2 regions of the Glutamicibacter sp. 0426 genome follow, and region 2 is predicted to be linked to the other one. Evidence: predicted binding sites of a transcription regulator. Region 2 holds the regulator's gene; the other holds the start of a gene.
What was found. Region 2 encodes Rex, which represses fermentation and respiration genes when NADH is low (regulators of the CRP and FNR family bind a similar motif). Its sites were predicted from a motif close to CTTGTGAANNNNTTCACAAG; they were not measured.
Positions count from the first base shown of each region.

Region 1: the regulator Rex is predicted to act here: its motif matches at 9,107-9,126, upstream of BKX98_RS04765 (glyceraldehyde-3-phosphate dehydrogenase).

Region 1 is NZ_MPBI01000001.1:1,005,793-1,016,593, reverse strand. Features, by position in the region: gene BKX98_RS04815 (excinuclease ABC subunit UvrA) at 1-1,467, opposite strand, end outside; gene BKX98_RS04810 (hypothetical protein) at 1,599-2,153, shown strand; gene BKX98_RS04805 (dicarboxylate/amino acid:cation symporter) at 2,450-3,730, shown strand; gene epsC (serine O-acetyltransferase EpsC) at 3,905-4,489, opposite strand; gene cysK (cysteine synthase A) at 4,632-5,567, opposite strand; gene msrA (peptide-methionine (S)-S-oxide reductase MsrA) at 5,696-6,223, opposite strand; gene BKX98_RS04785 (Nif3-like dinuclear metal center hexameric protein) at 6,356-7,309, shown strand; gene BKX98_RS04780 (VOC family protein) at 7,322-7,708, shown strand; gene BKX98_RS04775 (YaaA family protein) at 7,770-8,558, opposite strand; RNA gene rnpB (RNase P RNA component class A) at 8,692-9,047, shown strand; gene BKX98_RS04765 (glyceraldehyde-3-phosphate dehydrogenase) at 9,282-10,739, shown strand.
Region 2 is NZ_MPBI01000001.1:103,983-114,783, forward strand. Features, by position in the region: gene BKX98_RS00455 (TrkH family potassium uptake protein) at 1-978, opposite strand, end outside; gene BKX98_RS00460 (acetoin utilization protein AcuC) at 1,184-2,353, shown strand; gene BKX98_RS00465 (helix-turn-helix transcriptional regulator) at 2,455-2,892, shown strand; gene gdhA (NADP-specific glutamate dehydrogenase) at 3,083-4,426, shown strand; gene BKX98_RS00475 (helix-turn-helix domain-containing protein) at 4,683-4,907, shown strand; gene BKX98_RS00480 (30S ribosomal protein bS22) at 5,047-5,145, shown strand; gene BKX98_RS00485 (HAD family phosphatase) at 5,248-6,054, opposite strand; gene BKX98_RS00490 (glutaredoxin family protein) at 6,117-6,362, shown strand; gene BKX98_RS00495 (redox-sensing transcriptional repressor Rex) at 6,390-7,064, shown strand; gene BKX98_RS00500 (DUF3824 domain-containing protein) at 7,170-7,946, opposite strand; gene BKX98_RS00505 (histidine phosphatase family protein) at 8,121-8,783, shown strand; gene BKX98_RS00510 (TlpA disulfide reductase family protein) at 8,789-9,412, shown strand; gene BKX98_RS00515 (cytochrome c biogenesis CcdA family protein) at 9,421-10,176, shown strand; gene BKX98_RS00520 (cytochrome c biogenesis protein ResB) at 10,176-10,801, shown strand, end outside.

The sequences.
Region 1 (10,801 bases), 900 kb from region 2:
CGCAACGCCGGTGATCGCGCACATCACGCCGGTGGGAATATCCACGGAAAGATTCTTCAGGTTGTGCAGGGAGGCGCCACGCACTTCCATCGCACCAGTGGCCTTGCGCGGGGTGGTATTGAGGGCGGCACGCGTCGTGAAATGCTTCCCGGTGAGCGTATCGCTGGCGAGCAGGCCATCGACGGCCCCGCTGTAGCAAATGGTGCCGCCATGGGTGCCGGCACCGGGGCCCAGATCGATGACGTGGTCGGCGATGCCGATGACCTCTGGCTTGTGCTCCACTACCAGCACGGTATTGCCCTTGTCGCGCAGGCCGGCCAGCAACCCGTTCATCCGCTGGATGTCATGGGGATGCAACCCCACGGTGGGCTCGTCGAAGACGTAGGTGACATCGCTGAGCGCTGATCCAAGATGCCGGATCATCTTCACGCGCTGGGCTTCGCCGCCGGAGAGCGTGCCGGCCGGGCGGTCAAGCGAAAGGTAGCCCAACCCCAGATCCACCATGGATTCGAGCACGGCCGTCAAATTGGTGATCAGCGGCGCCGCATCCGGGATCTGGATCTGATCCAGCGCGTCGAGCAGCTCGGACACCTGCATTGCGGTCATGTCCGCTATCCCCAGGGAATTGATCTTCGACGCGCGGGCCGCCGGCCCGAGCCGGGAACCGTCGCAGGCGGAGCATGGGGCGGTCGTGGAGATCCGCTCGATCCACTCGCGGATATGGGCTTGCTTGATTTCCCGGCCCGAATGGATGTAATTGCTCTTGACGCGCGTGATCAACCCGGAGTAGCTCATGTTTGCGCCGTTGAGCTTGACCTTGCCCGCTTCCTCATAGAGCATGCGGTCCAGCATGGCCTTGGGCATGTCCCTGAGCTTCACGTCCAGGTCGGGCTGCGTGCCGGCGGTCAGCGTCTGCCACAGCCAGGCGCCCGGGGCGAAGTTAGGCGCCTTGATGGCTCCCTCGTTCAGCGTCTTGTCCCAATCCAGCAGTTCATCAAGGTCGATGCTCGCCTCGGTGCCGAAACCCTCGCATACCGGGCATGCGCCCTGGCCGAGATTAAACGAGTACGCGCCCGCGCCGCCGGCGCTCGGGGTGGAGTACCGCGAATACAGCACGCGCAATAGCGAATAGGCATCGGTAGCCGTGCCCACGGTAGAACGCGAATTCGCGCCCATGCGTTCCTGGTCGACCACGATGGCCGTGGACAGATTCTCCAGCACCTCTACATCAGGCCGAGGCATCGATGGCATGAAGCTCTGGATGAAGGTCGTGTACGTTTCGTTGATCAGCCGCTGGGACTCGGCGGCAATCGTGCCGAACACCAGCGAGGACTTGCCTGATCCCGATACGCCGGTAAAGGCGGTGATGCGGCGTTTGGGAATATCGACGTCGACGCCCCGCAGGTTGTTTTCCCGTGCTTGGCGTACTCGGATCGTGTCATGGCTATCGGCAGGGTGCTGGCTCATGACCCAAGCCTACTGACAAATGAGCACACCAGCACCTCGCCCGGGCTTGCCTGCTTGCAATTGCTGCCCCCTCCGGTGGAGGATCGAATTACCAGGGAATCGTCGATTCCTCGTCGAGAGCGGAGAATGCCATGCCGGATGCACCTCGGAAACTACTCAAGCTCAGCTCGGCGGCAGCACTGGCCGGCTGCCTCGCGCTCGCCGGGTGCGGCAGCACCTCCGGCGGCGCACCAAGCGAAGCGTCCACGGATCCTGGAGCCAGCCCGACGCAATCCGCCTCCGCAACCGCATCCCCGACCGAATCCTCGTCCGAGCCGACAGAGCCTGCAGCTTCAAGCACGCCGGCCGATGAGGAATCGGAGCAAACGGAAACGATCGGGGGACAGGAGCTGGGCAAGCTGCCGTCAAACGCCACCGAGTATGCTGACGCGCTGGTCGTTGCCTGGGGCAACGGGAATGAAGCTCAAATGAAGCAGTTGGCCACCGCCCAAGTGGTCGCGTCCCTGACCGGGCATTCGGCGGCAGGTGGACCAAATTGGTCGCAAACCAGCAACGACGCCGGAGCAGGGTCGGTGTTCGTGAGCTATGAAAATGCCGAAGACGGGACCGTGCTGAACCTGCGGGTGCAAAACCAGGTTGTCGGGCAGGGCCATGAACAAGGCGTGGTTGAAGCAAGCTTCGAGTAGTCCACGACGTCACACCAGCACCATGCCGCTTAATTGTGGCCAGCCGCCCTCAGCCGCTGAATCGCTGAATATTCATCTGGGGAACGGTCGATACCCCAGCAATCGAATTCAATGGGAGTCCTTGCGATTTCAGGCGGGAATTATTCGGCCGAAGCGCGAATTTCCGTAACACTTAAACCAATCACAGGATTTCGGTGTAATGGAAATTACGTCTATCATGATTGAGGCGTGCGCCACGACACACCTGTGGCCGTCGCGCAGGGCGCTCCGATCCCTAACCGTTTATAAGGACTTTCATGAAGCTGCTGAAATCTATCCCACTGCTTGGCTGGGTGCTCGTTGCCATCGTGCTGGGCATCCTGCTTGGCCCGGTCATGCCGGTCTGGTTGGGAAGCGTATTCCTGACCTACAACTCGATCTTCTCCGGATTCCTTGGCTTCATCGTGCCTTTGATCATCTTCGGCTTGGTCGCACCGGCTATCGCTGAGCTTGGCAAGGGTGCCGGCAAGTGGTTGGGCATCACCGCGGTCATCGCGTACGCCTCGACCTTGGCGTCCGGCCTGCTTGCCTACTTCGTCAGCCGCTGGCTGTTCACCAAGTCGCTGTCCGGCGGCGGTGTCGAAGAAGTTGGTGCAGGTGAAGGATCCGGTTTCGAGCCGTACTTCTCCCTGGTCGGCGAGGCGGGAGATTCCGCAACTGAAATCGTGCTGACTCCGCTGATGGGTGTGATGACCGCACTGGTGCTGGCGTTCATGCTGGGCCTGGGGCTGACTGCCTTCCGCTCCACCGTGATCTTCCGTGGTGCGGTGGAATTCCGCAGCATCATCGAAATGGTCATCCGCCGCGTGATCGTTCCGGCGCTGCCGCTGTTCATCTTCGGCATCTTCCTGGACCTGTCCGCTGCCGGTGACGCCGTTATCGTGGTGCAGAAGTTCCTCTTCGTTGCAGTGATTTCCTTCGTGCTCACCCTGGTGGTCCTGCTGGTGCAGTACACGATCGCTGGCGCGATGAACAAGCGCAACCCGCTGGCCGCCCTGTGGGGCATGCGCAATGCGTACTTCACCGCGTTGGGCACCTCGTCGTCGGCCGCAACCATTCCGGTGACGCTGGAATCGGCCAAGAAGAATGGCGTGGCCGACGCCGTGGCCGGCTTCGTGATCCCGCTGTGCGCCACGATCCACCTGTCCGGCTCGATGGTCAAGATCACCTGCTTCTCCATCGCCGTGCTCCTGCTGACCGGCGGCGACGTGTCCTTCGGCGCCTACCTCCCGTTCATTCTGATGCTGGGCGTCATGATGATCGCCGCCCCAGGCGTGCCTGGCGGCGCTATTGCGGCCGCTGCTGGCCTGCTCTCCCAGATGCTCGGCTTCGGCGAGGTCGAGGTCGGCCTGATGTTCGCGGCCTACATTGCACTGGATAGCTTCGGCACCGCAACCAACGTGACCGGTGACGGCGCGCTGGCCATGATCATGCACAAGCTGACCCGAGGCAAGCTCGGCACCCAGCCGCAGGATCCCGAGGACGAAATCGTCGAACTCGCAGATGGCACCGAATCGGGGGAGCACAAGCTGGCCTAACCCGCTTGCCACGCAAGCATGAGCATCGATGCCCGGTACCAGACTCGCAGGTACCGGGCATCGATGCTTTGTTCTGCCGGCAAGCAAGCCGGACCACGAAGAAACCCGCCCAGCGGCCGAACCTGAACGGTTCGGACGCTGGGCGGGTTTATCGCTGCAGTGGAATCAGAAGTCCTAGATCCACATGGCCGGGTCGATGTACTCGGCCGGGTCCACCGCCGGCTTGTGCTCCTCGGGCCGGCGCGGACGGTTCTGCGCGGGGATTCCGGTGACGATCGATCCTGCCGGGGCATCCTTGACGACGACGGCGTTCGCGCCGATTGCCGAGTCGGCGCCGATCACGATCGGCCCCAGGACCTTGGCTCCGGCGCCGATGACCACGCGGTCCCCGATGGTCGGGTGGCGCTTGACCTTGGCCAGCGACCGGCCGCCGAGGGTCACCCCGTGGTACAGCATCACGTCGTCGCCGATTTCGGCGGTCTCGCCGATGACGATGCCCATGCCGTGGTCGATGAAGAAGCGGCGGCCGATGATCGCGCCGGGATGGATCTCGATGCCGGTCAGTGCGCGGTTTGCCTGGGATAGCAAACGCGCTGGCCATTTCAGTGCCGGATTCTGCCACATCTTGTGGGCCAGCCGGTGCATCCAGATGGCGTGCAGCCCGGAATACACGAAGAAGTTTTCGGGATCGCTTCGCGCTGCCGGATCGTGCTGGCGTGCGTTAGCCAAATCCTCACGCAGGCGGGAGATAAAACTCATGAATACTACCTTAATGGTTGCGGTTCGCTGCGGGACAATCCGCAGATGTCACACAGCAAATCGGCGCGAGCTGCACCGATAAAGGTCTCTCAATAGACCCAACGGTGGCTCACGCCGATTTATTCTGCTTCTGCAAATCTGCTTAGCCGCGGATGTCATCGAAGAGCAGCGTGGAGATGTAGCGCTCACCGAAGTCAGGGATGATCGCAACGATCTGCTTGCCTGCATTTTCCTCGCGTGCGGCGACCTGCACGGCGCCCCATACGGCTGCACCAGCGGAGATGCCGCCGAGGATGCCTTCCTTGACGCCCAGCGCGCGAGCGGTCGACACCGAATCCTCGATGCTGGCATCCAGGACTTCGTCGTACAGTTCGGTATCGAGCACCTCTGGGATGAAGTTCGCGCCCAAGCCCTGGATCTTGTGCGGGCCCGGCTTTCCGCCATTGAGGATTGGGGAATCCTTCGGCTCCACTGCCACGATCTTCAGGTTCGGATTCTTTTCCTTCAGGTAGCGGCCTGCGCCGGTGATCGTTCCACCGGTACCGATGCCGGCAACCAGGATATCGACCTTGCCTTCGGTATCGGCCCAAATTTCCGGACCGGTAGTGTCTGCGTGCACCTGCGGGTTCGCGGTGTTGGCGAACTGCTGCGCCCAGATGGCGTTATCGGAGGTCGCAACGATCTCCTTGGCCTTCTCCACGGCGCCGCGCATGCCATCGGCGCCCGGAGTCAGCACGATCTCGGCACCGAAAGCGCGCAGCATGACGCGGCGCTCGGTGGACATGGTCTCAGGCATGGTCAACACGACCTTGTAGCCGCGAGCCGCGCCAACCATGGCCAGCGCGATGCCGGTGTTGCCGGACGTGCCCTCGACAATGGTGCCACCTGGCTTCAACGCGCCCGATGCCTCGGCTGCATCAACGATGGCCACGCCGATGCGGTCCTTGACGGAGTTGGCCGGGTTGTAGAATTCCAGCTTCACGGCAATGTTGCCTGGCAGGCCCTCGCCGACGCGATTCAGGTTCACCAGCGGAGTGTTGCCGACGACTTCGGTGACGTTGTTGTAGATCTTGCCCATCTTGTATGCAATCCTTACGTGTACTTTATGCAGCCGCAGATAGTTGCGGCGAAATAACTGCTGGAATCTGGCGTAACCGCCGGACACCCATCGGGTTCACAACTAACCCTAATAGGCCTAAAGCGCGGCTAGGCTTCGTTTAGCCATTGAGCGTAATATTTCCTGACTTTTGCGAGCTTTGGATCGATAATCACCCGGCAATATCCGACTTCTTGGTTTTCGGAGTAATAATCCTGGTGAATTTGCTCGGCAGGATAGAAATCTTTCGACTCTTCCAGCGTGGTGACGATCGGATTGGGGTATATACGCGAGAACTTGTCGATGGCGGCCTCGAAAAGTTCGCGCTGTGCATCGTCGAGCGGGAACATCGCCGAGCGGTACTGGGTTCCAACATCGTAGCCCTGGCGGTTCAGCGTGGTCGGGTCGTGCACGGTGAAGAACATGTCCAGGATGACGTCGGCCGGAACCACTTGCGGATCGAAGATCACCGCGACACCTTCGGCATGCCCGGTGGTGCCGCTGCAGACTTCGCGGTAGTTCGGATCCTTGGTGTGGCCGCCGATATATCCGGAAATTACCGCGTAGACGCCACGCGTTCGCTGGTACACGGCATCCAAGCACCAGAAGCAACCGCCAGCTAGCACGAAGGTGCTCAACTTGGTGTCCTGGACATCCAGGGTCGGGGTGAATTGATGAGGTGACTGAAGGCTGAGAATACTCACACAGTTCATAACGTTGCGGCGTTGCATTCTGTTCCATCCTCATTGGCACGGCGTAGTCTGGTTGGTATGCAGAGCAAGGCAAATAACTCGCAAGACCTGGGGAAGAGCAACGTTTCCCCGGAGGCCTCGACGCTCAAGCCCGTTACCGAAGAAGAGCCAGAGCAGCCGGTGGAAGACAGCTCGGCTGCGCAGACCACCCTGGGTAACGTCCTTGAAGCCGCCGAGGAGCTTTGGCCAAAGTCATTGGCCGAGGATTGGGATGCCGTTGGCCTGGTTACCGGACGAACCAGCCAGAAGATTTCCAAGATCGTGATGGCTGTTGATCCAACGCTGGAGGTGATCGAGGATGCAATCGCGCGTGGGGCCGATCTGCTGATCACTCACCACCCGCTGCTGTTGCGCGGAGTCACCCAGGTTGCCGGCACGACGTTCAAGGGCGAGGCCATTCACCGCCTGATTGAATCCGGTACCGCATTGCTGACCGCGCACACCAATGCCGACAGTGCCATCGGGGGCGTCAACGACGCGCTGGCCGATGCCTTCGGGCTCAAGGACTGCGTGCCTTTGGTGGAGTCCAAGGACGGGCTGCCGGAGGAAGGCCTGGGCCGGGTGGGCTTCTTGGAGAAGCCGATGAAGCTCGAAGATTTCGCGGAACGCGTCTACACCGTGCTGCCGGCCGTCGCCGGCGGAGTGCGTGTCGCCGGAGACCGCAGCGGAATCATCCGTAAGGTCGCCCTGTGCGGTGGTGCCGGGGATTCTCTCTTTGACGAGGTGCGCTCGCATCAGGCCGATGTGTACGTAACCGCCGACCTGCGCCATCACCCGGCAAGCGAAGCGCGCGAAGCTGCCAATGGCGGCTTCCCTTACCTGATCGACGTTTCCCACTTCGCTTCGGAATGGGTCTGGCTCTCGGCCGGTGCCCGCGCCTTGGGCAATGTGCTGAACGATCTGGGACATGCGGTGGAAATCGAGGTATCCCAGGTGAATTCCGATCCTTGGGACTTTGTCCTGACTCCATAGCCGGAGTTTGGCATGCTGCATCACGTAGAGATCTGGGTGGAGGATTTGGCAGCCAGCACAGCATCGCTGGGCTGGCTGCTGACCCGTCTGGGCTACACGGCCAATTCGCAATGGGCCAACGGCGTCAGCTATTCCTGCGGCGATTTCTATATCGTCCTGGAATCAGGTCCGGATGCGAAGAAGCAACGGCATGACCGGCTGGCTCCAGGGCTGAACCATTTGGCCTTCCAAGCCGGCACCAGGCAGGCCGTCGACACGTTGGCCGCCGAAGCGCTGGAGCGCGGTTTCAGCCTCATGTTCGCGCAACTGCACCCATACGCCGGGGGAGCGCAGCACTATGCGGCCTATTTGGAGGATGCTTCCGGATTCGAAGTCGAACTGGTTGCAGCGCAGCGATGATGCCATGCAGGCCTAGCGGAATTGCCCGGCTGGCACGGCATCATTCTCCTTCGCAACGCTCTCAGGCGGCGTGCTTCACGGTGGTGAACTGGTGGTCTTCTGGCAGCAGGATGTTCAGGGCCAGGCCCTTCTTGTCTTCCACCAGCGACGCTTCCCACTTGGTCTGGACCAGGTCGAGCAATTCTCCAGGATTCCTTGGTTCGACCGGCTGCTCGACCAGGAAGCGGGCGACCTCGCCGCGGGTGTGCTTGGCGAAATGCGAGACCACTTTCGGCGTTCCGTTGCGCATCTGGAACACATTGACCGCAACGGTGTTGCCACTGGCTGGCTTGTAGGCGGCTGCGTAGGTGCTCGACCGGGCGTCAACGATCAGCTGGCTGCCGGCCGCCTCATCGAGCACCGTGGCCAGCCGCTTCTTCCACCAGGTGGCCAGCTTGCCCAGCGGCTCGAGCTTGACCGACATTGACAAGCGGTAGGGCGGAATGCGATCGCCAAATCGCACGGCCCCCCACAGCGCGGAGATCACGATGACGGATTCGTCGGCGCGCCGCCGCGCGGCTTCATCCAGGCTCGCGTAGCCCAGGGCTTCGAAGAGCACCCCCGAGTAGATGTCGTGAGCCTGGGCGGCCGGCTCGGTGTGCAGGTTGATATTCCGAGCTACCTCATTGGCCAGCGAAGCTCCGACCCCCAGCAGGTCCATGGCATCTTCCCTTGCCGAGACTTCTGCCAGGGTGTCGAGCACGAGGCGGCGTTCGGCAGAGAGCTCCGGAAAAGAGAGATCTTCGATTTCGAAGGGAGCTCCTTCGGCGTGGGCGGTCTTGCCTTCGGAAGGCGGCAAAAAAATAAGCACGCTCTCCAGCTTATCGGAGTCCACCTGCTGCTCTGCGCCGGCCATGTCCCCGCCGTGGCGACTCCGGCTGTGAGCGATCCAGTGTTCGAAAGTGGTCCGAAGGCTGTCCTGAACCGATTAGACTGGTAGTGAATGGGATGGCCAGACGGTCGCGTGGCAAGCAATTGTCCCGAGGAACGTCCGGGCTCCGCAGAACAGGGTGGTGGGTAACGCCCACTCGGGGTAACCCGCAGGCTAGTGCCACAGAAAATAGACCGCCAGGTTTTCCTGGTAAGGGTGAAACGGTGGTGTAAGAGACCACCAGCACCCCAAGTGATTGGGGTGGCTAGGTAAACCCCACTCGGAGCAAGGTCAGACAGACTGCGTTATGAGGGCTGTTCGCCCCATGCAGTCGGGTGGACCGCTAGAGGCTGCCGGCAACGGCAGTCGTAGATAGATGACCGTCCCGCTTCGGCGCGACAAAACCCGGCGTATCGGCCATCCCATTCATTAATCCCATGGCTGCATCCAGCCCTTCATTCCTGGTCGCATCGCCCGGCCCTTGCCCGCTCGTGAGATGATTCACAGTTCCCGATCCGCGCTTTTTCAGCGCACGGTCTAGAATGGATCATGTACTTACGAGGATGATCCTGTTACCTCGTGCCACCGCAAAAGCAATGGTGCTTCCCACGGTGCCAACCGACTTCATGGATCTGCGAGTCGGCTGAATTGGAAGGATTTTCTGTGACCCAGCAGTCTGTCGTTGCCCAGCAAGAATGGAGCGGGCGCGAAGAGCTCGCCGAGGCCATGATTCCACTGATCGGACGTCTGTACCGCAAGAACAATGTGGTGACCTCCGTCTACGGCCGCAAGCTGATCAACCAGTCCGCCATCGACATCATCAAGGCCCACCGCGTCGTGCGCCGCATCGATGGCGAAGAGCTCGACCTGAACGACACCAAGGCGATCCTCGATGCCATCGAGTCCCTGAATGTCGGCTCGGTCTCCGTTGATCTCGGCCGTATGAACAAGAAGTTCAAGGAGTCCGGTTCCGCTGATCTGAACGCCTTCCTGGCTGATGAATTGGGCGAGAAGGTTGGCCAGGCTGGCGCAACCGACGCAGAACCGCAGGATGTCGTGCTGTACGGCTTCGGCCGCATCGGCCGCCTGCTGGCCCGCATCCTCATCGAGCGCGGCGGCTACGGCCTGCGCCTGCGCGCCATCGTAGTCCGCAAGGGCGCGGAGAACGACTTGGTCAAGCGCGCCTCGCTGCTGCGCCGCGACTCGGTGCACGGCCGCTTCGACGGCTCGATCACCGTTGACGAGGAAAACAGCACCATCCTCGCTAACGGCACCCTGATCAAGGTCATCTACTCGAATGACCCGACCACCGTTGACTACACCGAGCACGGCATCGACAACGCCATCGTCGTGGACAACACCGGCCGCTGGCGCGACGAGGCCGGCCTGTCCCAGCACCTGCAGGCCAAGGGCGTTTCCCGTGTCCTGCTGACCGCACCCGGCAAGGGCGATCTGAAGAACATCGTCCACGGCATCAACGATTCGTGGATCACCGCAGAAGACAAGATCGTCACCGCTGCATCGTGCACCACCAACGCCATCACCCCTGTGCTCAAGGCGCTGAACGAGAAGTTCGGCGTTACCCACGGGCACGTCGAGACCGTTCACTCGTTCACCAACGACCAGAACCTGATCGACAACTTCCACAAGGGCGAACGCCGCGGCCGCTCGGCAGCGCTGAACATGGTGATCACCGAAACCGGTGCCGCCAAGGCTGTTGCCAAGGCCCTGCCGGAGTTCGAAGGCAAGCTGACCGGCAACGCCATCCGCGTTCCTACCCCGGATGTCTCCATGGCGATCCTGAACCTCAACCTTGAGAACGAGACCACCAAGGAAGAGCTGAACGCCTACCTGCGCGAAACCTCGCTGACCTCGAACCTGCACAAGCAGATCGACTACATCGATTCGCCTGAGGTTGTTTCCACCGACTTCGTCGGCTCGCGCCGCGCTGGCATCGTTGACGGCCTGGCCACCATCGTGTCCGGCAAGAACGCTGTCGTCTACGTTTGGTACGACAACGAATTCGGCTACTCCTGCCAGGTAGTCCGCGTCATCGAAACCATGGCCGGTACCCACCCAGCCGCAGTTCCTGCAGTGAAGGCAGAAGCCGTCACCGCCTAGGACCTCAAGGGTTTCAGCTGAAGGGGCCATTCCAACGAACCAAGCGTTGGGATGGTCCCTTC
Region 2 (10,801 bases):
CAGCAGGACGGTCACCTGGTGGATGTCGTTCTGGTCCACCAGATTGAATCCACCGGAACGGGTCATCGTCGAGGCGAAGAATCCATGAATGATCTTGTCGCTCAAGGACAGACCCCCAATGGTCTTGGGATTGGCCCATTCGAATACCAGCCACAGGAAGGATCCGGCAAAGAGCAGGATCGTGGTGGTGAGCATGGTCAGCTTAGTATGCAGGTTCCACTTCTTGATGTTGAACTTGTGCGCCAGGAGCACCATGATGACCGGGAACCCCAAGGAACCGGTGAAAACGCCGGCCATCAAGGGTCCCAGGATCCACAGGTCGGTTTCATAGGGAACCAAACCATCGGAGTGCGGGGTGAAGCCTGCATTGTTGAAAGCCGAGACTGCATAGAAAATTCCGTGCCAGATGGAGGACAGCACGCTTTCGCCCAGAATGTAGAAGCGCGGGATCAAGAACAGCGCGATCACCGCCTGCAGGCTGATCGCCGTGAGGATCACGATGCGCAGCAGCGAGCTGACCTCGCCCAGCGCAGAGGCTCCAGAACTGTTCATGGAGTTCTGGGCCATCAGCTTGGCTCGCACGCCCAGCTTGCGCGATACCGCCAGGGACATGATGGAGGCCAAGGTCAAAATGCCCAACCCGCCCATGAACGTCGCGACCAGCATGATCAGCTGGCCGGCAAATGACCAATGCACCGCGGTGGAGACGGTGGTGAGGCCGGTGACGCACACCGCCGACACCGCCGTGAACAATGCGTCATGCAGCGCGGTGGCTTCTCCGGTGGCCGAGGAAAACGGTGCGGCCAGCAGGGAAGTGAACAGCGTGATGGCCAAGAGGAAAGCGCCAAGAGTCAAGCGCGCGGGGGAGCGCACGGTGAAGTCGGCGACTGCGATGCGAACCGCCAGCCATTTCTTGCGTCGCCGTTCACGCATTTCAGCTGCCCGGGCACTGGGGCCCGGTGCACTGGCTGTGCTCATTTATTTCTCGCCGTTTCCTCGGGAACAGTACTTTGCCATGCGGAATTGAAGTCCTCCTAGTAATTTACGCGTTTCCACCGCTAAACGCTTGCGTTGCCCGCCTGAAGACCCGACAAGCCTCGCAATCTGCCATAAATTCATGAGTTGGATCACTATCGGGTAGCCTGAATTCGTGTTAGATCCGCAGCATGCCCCACGGTCCACCATGGTGATGTGGGATGAACAGTATCTGAAGTACAAATTCAGCGACTGGCATCCGATGCACCCTTCGCGGCTAGAGCTGACCTATCGGCTCAGCGACGAGCTGGATGTTTTCGATGCGCAGAACGTCTCGATCCAGGCGCCAGAAGTTGCCGAGGACGCGGTTATCGGCACGGTTCACGACCAGACCTATATCGACCAGGTACGACGGGTCAGCAACGATCCGGCACTGGTTGCCGAAGAATTCGGCTTGGGCACTGAAGACGACCCGGTATTCGCCGGGATGCATGAAGCAGCCGGGCGCATCGTGGGAGGTTCGGTGATGGCGGCCCAAGCCATCATGGATGAAGATGTTGTCCGTGCAGTGAATTTCGCCGGCGGCATGCACCATGCAGCGAAGAGCAAAGCCAGCGGTTTTTGCATCTACAACGACGCTGCCGCCGCGATCCAGCGCATGCTGGAACAGGGCGCGAAGCGCGTAGTCTACATAGATGTCGACGCGCATCATGGGGATGGCACCGAATCGATCTTCTGGGATGACGAACGTGTGCTGACAATTTCCATCCACGAATCGGGATTGTCGCTTTTTCCGGGAACCGGATTCGCCAATGAAATCGGCGGCAAGGATGCCCAGGGCAGCGCAGTCAATGTCGCTCTTCCGGCCATGACCGGGGACTCCGGGTGGATGCGTGCTTTCCATGCGATCGTTCCCCAACTGGTGCGCGCCTTCAAGCCGGAAATCATTGTCTCCCAGCATGGATGCGATGCGCACCGTGATGACGACATGACCAATTTGAAGCTGTCGGTCGATGCCCAACGCCAGGCCGCCTTGGATATTTCCCATCTGGCGGACGAACTGTGCGAAGGCCGTTGGCTGGCTACCGGAGGCGGGGGTTATAACGTCACTGCCGTCGTGCCGCGTACCTGGACCCATCTGACCGCGATTGTCGCCGGCAAGCCGGTGCCGTTGCGCACCTATGTCCCCGAGACTTTCCGCCGCTATGTCCTGGAAAAGTACGGGCGTGCCATGCCTTATCTCATGGGCGACGATGCCCAGTTGTGGTGGCGCAATTGGGAAGTTGGCTATGATCCGGCCGATCCGGTGGACCGGACCATCATTGCTACCCGCAAAGAAGTTTTCCCGCTATTTGGCCTTGATCCCTGGTTTGACTAGCCTCGGGTCGTTGCGACCACTGGGCGCAGCAACAGGACTTCACAGCTTTTTCGAGAAGGAAATTGATTGCCATTCATTCATATGCCGTTAGGGTTATGAGTGTGGCAATTGATGAAGTATTTTCGGCGTTGGCTGAGCCGACCCGACGCAGGATCATAGAAGCGCTCAAGTCCGAGCCGAAAGCCGTGGGCACCTTGGTCACGGAACTGGAGATTTCCCAGCCGACCGTTTCCAAGCACCTGAAGGTATTGCGCGAAGCTGAGCTCGTGAGCATGGCCGCTGCCGGGCAGCGGCGCATCTACAGCATCGACACCGCTGCGCTCGAAGACCTCGTGCATTGGTGCACCGAATTGGTTCCTGCACCAGCGGTGGACCAGGAACCGGCAACGGCCGAAACCGGAACCGAGGGGCAGCTGGCTGTGGCATCGAATCCGACCGCCCAGCAGATCGGCCGCCGCGTGGGCCAAGGCTTGGAACAAGTTACGGGACGTGCGCAGGAATTCTTCGAGAAACTTCCTCGGTTCGGACGCCGACGCTAGGCGTTGTCCAGTCTTCGACGCTGCAACCGGGCAAAATGGTCAATCTTTTAAGTTACGCGCGCAATCCTGTTTTATAACAAGAAAATTTTGTTCAGAATGCCCAGCATGGCATTCTCGTGTGCGGGGCAGTGACGCCGGCTATGAGGCCCCTCGTGCGCCTGTGCCTGCCCCAAGTGATGAGGAGAAGAACTTGGACAAGCACTTAGCGACGATTCGCGACGAAGTCTTCCGCCGCAATCCCGGCGAAGCAGAATTCCATCAGGCCGTCACAGAAGTATTCGAGAGCCTTGAAGCCGTATCGGTCAAGCACCCTGAATACGCTGAAGCCGCAATCCTGCAGCGTTTGTGCGAACCTGAACGCCAGATCATCTTCCGCGTGCCATGGGTTGACGACGAAGGACGCGTGCAGATCAACCGCGGCTTCCGCGTTGAATTCAACTCGGCACTAGGCCCATACAAGGGCGGTCTGCGCTTCCACCCATCGGTCTACCTTGGCATCGTCAAGTTCCTGGGCTTCGAGCAGATCTTCAAGAACTCCCTGACCGGCATGCCAATCGGCGGCGGCAAGGGCGGCTCGGACTTCGACCCCCGCGGCAAGTCCGATGGCGAAGTCATGCGCTTCTGCCAGTCCTTCATGACCGAGCTCTACCGCCACATTGGCGAATACACCGACGTGCCAGCAGGCGACATCGGCGTGGGTGGCCGCGAAATCGGCTACCTCTTCGGCCAGTACAAGCGCATCACCAACCGCTACGAGTCCGGCGTGCTGACCGGCAAGGGCTTGAGCTGGGGCGGTTCCCTGGTTCGCCCGGAAGCCACCGGCTACGGCGCAGTGATCTTCACCGAAGAAATGCTCAAGACCCGCGGCCAGACCTTCGACGGCCAGCGTGTGGTCGTTTCCGGTTCGGGCAACGTGGCAATCCACGCCATCGAGAAGGCGCAGGCACTGGGAGCCAAGGTCGTCACCGCCTCCGACTCGGCCGGCTTCATCGTCGACGAAGGCGGCATCGACCTGGATCTGCTGCGCCAGATCAAGGAAGTCGAGCGCGGGCGCATCTCCGAGTACGCCGAACGCCGTGGCAGCAAGAAGGTCAAGTACGTCGCAGGCGGCAGCGTCTGGGACGTCGAAGGCACCGTGGCCCTGCCATGCGCAACCCAGAACGAGTTGGGTGCCGAGGCTGCGAAGAAGATGGTCGCCGCTGGCACCATTGCCGTCGCCGAAGGCGCCAACATGCCTACCACCGCTGAGGCAACGTCGATCTTCCAGGATGCCGGAGTGCTCTTCGGCCCAGGCAAGGCCGCCAACGCTGGCGGTGTCGCCACCTCGGCCCTGGAGATGCAGCAGAACGCCAGCCGCGATGCATGGACCTTCGAGCACACCGAGCGCCGCCTGACCGAGATCATGGTCGGCATCCACGACAGCTGTGCTGCCACTGCAGACGAGTACGGCATGCCAGGCAACTACGTCGCCGGTGCCAACATCGCTGGCTTCGTGAAGGTTGCTGACGCCATGCTAGCGCAAGGCGTCATCTAGTAATTCAGTTTGTTGCAATCCGCGTGGATTCATCGGAACCCCGGTGAATCCACGCGGATTGTCTCATTCTGGCATCGAAATATGCGATTCAGATGGTCACCGGTGTGTTTCGTGATGCAAAAGTTACAAAAGTGCGATTAGACTAGTACAAAGCGAACGTGAACCTGAACCGCCGATGTTGATCCAAAGTCGTGTAAGTTCATCTTCGCTAAAATAACGCGACGAATTAGAGATCAGCGTCAGGAGAATATCCCGCATGACGGATAAACAGAATTTTGCCGGAGCCCGATTCATGACTGTGGCCGAAGTCGCCGACATGATGCGTGTTTCCAAAATGACCGTTTATCGGCTGATCCACGCCGGTGATCTGCCAGCTGTTCAGTTCGGTCGCTCCTATCGTGTTCCGGAAAACGCCGTGGAATCATATCTGAATGCCGCGGCCATTGATCCGCAGCACGGTACCGGTTCCTACGGTCGATAGTCCGCGCGATGGTCAGAGCATGGCCGAAAAGCGGGTAATCTGTTAAGGAACGTTTAACGTCCGGTCAACCTTGTCCTTGTGCTCGCGCGCAAGCAGGCGTTTGGGGTTGACGCATTTATTTAGTTTGTGAGGAACCACTATGGGCTCTGTTATCAAGAAGCGCCGCAAGCGTATGTCGAAGAAGAAGCACCGCAAATTGCTTCGCAAGACCCGCCACCAGCGTCGCAACAAGAAGTAAATCTGCTTCTGAGCGTTTGCCGCTTGGCAATCATCGCCACCGCTTCACAGTGATACTGCTGAACGGTGGCGATTGCTTTATCCAAAACCGCTCAACGCCCGCCTAAGAGCCGGAACGGCGCACGAATGAACGCCGGGCAGCCCAGAGCGCGCCAAGGACGCCAGCGGCCTTCAGGCCCAGTTTGGCGGCCCGCTGGCCGGTGCGGAAGTCATAGACCTGCCAGCCGCGGCGCTTGGCGTAGGCGCGCAGCCGTGCATCGGGATTGATGCACACCGGATGGCCCACGGCTTCAAGCAGGGGAACATCATTGTAGGAATCCGAGTACGCCCAGGACTTCGATAACGAGATTCCGCGAGCCTTCGCCAGGGAGCGCACGGCCTGGGCCTTTTCCGCAGCATGCAGGATCGGACTGGCCAGCGCTCCGGTGTAGAAACCGTCTTCGCTGGCCACTACGGTGCCCAGTGCGCCGGTAAGTTCCAGGCGATCTGAGATGACATTCGCCACTTCCAGGGGAGTGGCAGTGACCAGCCAGACCTCACGCCCCACCGTCCGATGCTGGCGGGCAATGGCTACCGTCCCGGTCCACAGCTTGGGTTCGATGTATTCGTCATAGATCTCGTTGCCGATCTTCTCGATCTCTGATACCGGAATCCCGCGAACCATCATCAACGCACGGTCGCGGATCTGGTGGATGTCCCCGAGGTGCTCGCCTCGGGCGGCGAAGCGCAGCTGCTTGAGCGCGAACCAGAGGATTTCGCGGAACTGGAAGAAACGGCGCTCATGCAGCTTGCGGGCCAGCAGATACAGCGAGGCGCCGCGCACAAGTGTGTTGTCGACATCGAAAAAAGCGGCGACCGTTTCCGGCGCCAGGGCGGAATTCGGGCTGGGGTGTGGATCGATGGAAGGCATTTGATCCAGTTTATTTCATCGCCAAGTTTAAGCGTGGTTACGGCTCGTGAGATTATAGGCAGGTGAGTACTTTGCATCAGATCCAGCTATTGGTTCGAGAAGGCTGCCACCTGTGCCACGCCGCACGCGCAACCGTGGCCGAGGTGACTGGACGGCTGAATATGGAGTTTTCCGAACTCGATATCGACCAGCACCCTGAACTGCTGGCAAAGCACCACGAAGAAGTGCCGGTGCTGCTCATCGACGGAGCAGTCCGCGACTTCTGGCACATCGACGCACAGCGTCTCGAACGGCTGCTGCGCAGCTAGCCGCGGCGGAATTCATGAATATGCGTTGTGCTCGTCCAGAGCACCGAAAAGTGCGGGAGAACGAAGATGTCAGAGCTTGAAGCCCGGGTCCTGCCTGAGGCCACGCTGGCTCGACTGACTCAATACCTGCGCGCGCTGAACGCCCTGGAAGCCCAAGGCCTGGAACGCACCAGTTCCGGGGTGCTGGCCAAGGAAGCCGGCGTTAACCCCTCCATCTTGCGCAAGGACCTTTCCTGGTTGGGATCCTACGGAACCCGCGGTGTGGGCTATGTGGTCCGCGAGCTGGCAGAACATATCAGCCGCACACTTGGCTTGAACCAGGACTGGCGTGTGGCCATTCTCGGCGCAGGCAACCTCGGCCGGGCGCTCAGCGGCTATGCAGGGTTCAGGACTCGCGGCTTCAACGTCAAGGCGATTCTGGATGTCGATCCTGCACTGGTGGGCAGCGCAGTTGGCGAACTGCATGTGGAAGCCATCGCGGACTTGGCTGCTGTCGTGGAACGCGAGGAAATCAACATTGCCGTCCTAGCCGTCCCCGGAGAAGCCGCGCAGGATCTGGTCTACGAACTGGCCGAGCTGTCGGTCCGCTCGGTGCTCTCCTTCGCGCCGAAGCCGCTGCGCGTACCAGCGGGAATGAATCTGCGGCGCGTCGACCTGTCCACCGAATTGCAGATCCTTGCCTACCTCGCCGTCCAAGGCTGAAACTCCGGCAAGCAGAAAGGCGTAGCCGCATCATCCTCCGATGGGATGACGCGGCTACGCCTTGATTGTTCTTGCGGGGCCTAGCGAAGCTGCAAGGCCAGGGGTTTAGCGGAAGCCCGCAAGGCGGGCCTGACGGCGCTGCGCAATGTATTGCGAGGACGGGCGCAGCCAGGAGAAGACCACGCCGGCAACGCCCAGCAAGATGCCCACAACGTAGACGGCATTGATGATTCCGGCCTGGGTGTCGGCGAACATGCTGATCATTGGAACGGTCGTCACGAGGTTCAGCAGCGAAATCGCACCGAGGATCGTGGCGATAATGCGCATGGCGCCCACGCCGCGGCCAACGAAGAAGCCCACCAGGAAGTACAGGCCCAAGGTGATGACCATGCCGACAATCACGAAGCTCGACATCATGGAATTGACCTGGGACATGAACGCTTCAGGGCTGGCCATCATCTGCTCGACCAGCGGATCCTGCTCCATGCCAGGAGTGCTCTGCATCTGCTTCTCGAACTCTTCTTGGACCAAGGACCACTGCTGGCCAATCATGTTCGCCATCATGTTGGAGTTGGCCATCAGCCAGCTGGCCAGGGCGCTGAAAATGCCGGCGAGCAAGATCAAGCCAAAGGCGATGGCCAAGGTCCGCGGACGCTCGGTCGGCGGCTGCACGCCAGCGTAGCCGCCCTGCTGGCCATACTGGTCGTAGCCCGGAGCCTGCGGCTGCCCGTAGGGATTCGGATTCTGGCCGTACGGGTTCTGGCCATAGGGCGAGGGCTGCTGGCCGTAGGGGTTTTCACCGTAAGGGTTCTGCGATGACCCCTGGCCCGAAGGGTTCGGGTTATAGGGCTGGCCCGGCTGGTTAGGATCGTAGTCGCTCATCATGCATCCTTCTGGGTCGAACTATCTTATTTACCAAGCGTAGTGGCAGGTCATTGTGTGCAACCCCTCCGAAAGGATGGTTTTTCCATATGGGATTCCAATGCGTGTCCTGTGAATAGTTGACGGTGGCCACAATATGGCTAATTTGCACCGAATATTTGAGACACTGGAATCATGCCATTATCGACTGTCCATTTGTTGCGCCATGGGGAAGTTTTCAACCCTGACCGTATGCTCTACGGCAGGATCCCCGGCTTCGGGCTCTCGGAACTGGGATTCCAGATGGCCGATGGGGCAGGCGAATATTTTGCCAAGCGCCAGGCCGAAGGCGGCAACGTGGTCCGGTTGGTAGCCTCTCCGCTCTTGCGTGCCCAGCAGACTGCCGCGCCGACCTCCAAGGCCTTGGACCTGCAGATCCACACCGACGAACGGGTGATTGAAGCGGGCAACAAGCTCGAGGGCCTGTCCAAGGTCGCAGAGCACCTGCGCCAGCCGAAGTATTGGCCACTGCTGGTCAACCCGCTGAAGCCTTCATGGGGTGAAGCCTACGTCGAGCAGGTAGCCCGCATGCGCCTGGCCATGGACGAGCATCGCAAGGCAGCGGTCGCCGAACACGGCGAAGGCTCCGAGGTCATCATCGTCAGCCATCAGCTGCCGATCTGGGTGACGCGCCGAGCCGCCGAGAAGAAGCGTCTGTGGCATGATCCGCGCCAGCGCGAGTGCACCCTTGCATCCATCACCAGCTTTGATTTTGAGGGAGACGAATTGGTCTCCGTGCGTTACACCGAACCGTGCCCCGAGCTGCTTGCCGGCGCGGCGAATATCCCTGGAGCCTAAAGCAAATGACTGATCCCGTGCCTAATCCTCGCCCGTTGAGCCGCCGTACCATGCTGCGATCGCTGATGGTTGCCGCCGCCGTGGTGCCGCTGGCTGCCTGCAGCGGCAAGGAAGATGCGCTGACCGCGCAAGCGAACAGCGGCGACGGCAAGAACTACATTGCCGGCGACGGTGCAGTGGAAGAATACGAAGTCTCCAAGCGCAGCGAACCGGTGGCCATCAAGGCCACCACGTACCATGGCACGGACATCGACTTCACGCAGTGGCAGGGCAAGCCGGTCGTCATGAACTTCTGGTATGCCGCCTGTGCACCGTGCCGCATCGAAGCGCCGGATCTGAAGGAAATTGCCGAAGAGTTCGGCGAGAAGGTCGAATTCATCGGCATCAACGTACGCGACGAAGCCGAAGCCGCGAAGGCCTTTGAACGCACCTTCGACATTCCCTACGAGTCCGTGCAGGACACTGACGGGGCGATCCAGCTGGCGATGACCAAGTACGTGCCGCTGCAGGCTGTTCCATCCACGCTGGTGCTGGACCGCAAGGGACGTGTCCGTGCCCGCGTGATCGGTGCGGTGGAGCCGGGTACTCTCAAATCGTTGATCAGCACCGCTCTGACCGAAGAGTTGTGAGCTGAGCAGTGACCTCTAATCCCTTTGCCGACATCGTCCTGGACGGGTCGTTGCTCCTGGCCGCACCAGTGGCCCTGCTGGCCGGATTGGTCTCCTTCCTCTCGCCTTGCGTCCTTCCGCTGGTGCCGGGCTATCTCGGCTACGTCACCGGATTGACTGGCGCAGATTTGAAGGACCACCGCCGCGGCCGGGTCGTCTCCGGCGTGCTGCTCTTTGTCCTGGGATTCTCTGTGGTCTTCATTGCCGCCGGCGTGCTCTTCAGCCAGGCGTCCGCATGGCTGAGGTTCAACGGCTCCTGGGTCACCCAGGCGTTGGGGTTGGTCGTGGTCTTCATGGGCATCGTCTTCATGGGCGGATTCTCCTGGATGCAGCGGGACCGCAAGATCCATAAGAAACCGCCTGCCGGCTTGTGGGGCGCCCCGGTGCTGGGCTTGACCTTCGGGTTGGGATGGGCGCCGTGCATCGGACCGACGTTGAGCGCGGTATTGATCATGTCCACCGGAGTGGACGCGAACGTGGGCCGCGGAACCCTGCTGACCGTGTTCTATTGCCTCGGGTTGGGCCTGCCCTTCATCCTGATCGCAATGGGTCTGCAGCGCGGCATGCAGGCGCTGGCGTTCTTCCGCAAGCACCAAGTACTGATCATGCGTTTGGGCGGGGGACTGCTCATCGCCTTGGGCCTGGTCATGGTGACAGGGCTCTGGGGAACATGGGTAGCAGAACTGCAAAACTGGTTTGCCAATGAAGTGAGGTTGCCAATTTAATGGCGAAAAATCAACGGAAGTCCAAGGGAACCGGCGACGTGCCTGCCCTGGGATTCGTGGGCTCCATGCGCTGGATCTGGACCCAGCTGACATCGATGCCGACAGCACTGTTCCTGCTGCTGCTGCTCGCTGTCGCTGCGGTGCCGGGCTCGATTTTCCCGCAGCGCGATGCCAACCCCGAATCTGTCGCCCAGTATCTGGAGCAGCACACCACCGCTGGCCCCTGGCTGGACCGCTTCCAGATGTTCGACGTGTACTCCTCGGTGTGGTTCTCCGCGATCTACATCCTGCTGTTCATCTCGCTGATCGGCTGCATCCTCCCGCGTGTGAAGAAGCACGCCAAGGCCTTGCGCACCCCGCCACCGCGGACCCCGGCGCGCCTGGACCGCCTGCCCCAGTACAGCACGCATGAAATTCTTGAAGGCGAAGCCGATACGCCCGATGACCAGCAGGTCATCGATGATGCGTTCAGGATCCTGAAGAAGCGCGGCTACCGCGTCGAGCGCCGCGAGGATGCCACCGGTGCCTCGGTGGCCGCTGAGCGCGGGTACACCCGCGAAATCGGCAACCTGCTCTTCCACATCTCGCTGGTGGGCGTCCTTGCTTCCGCGGCGATCGGCGGCTC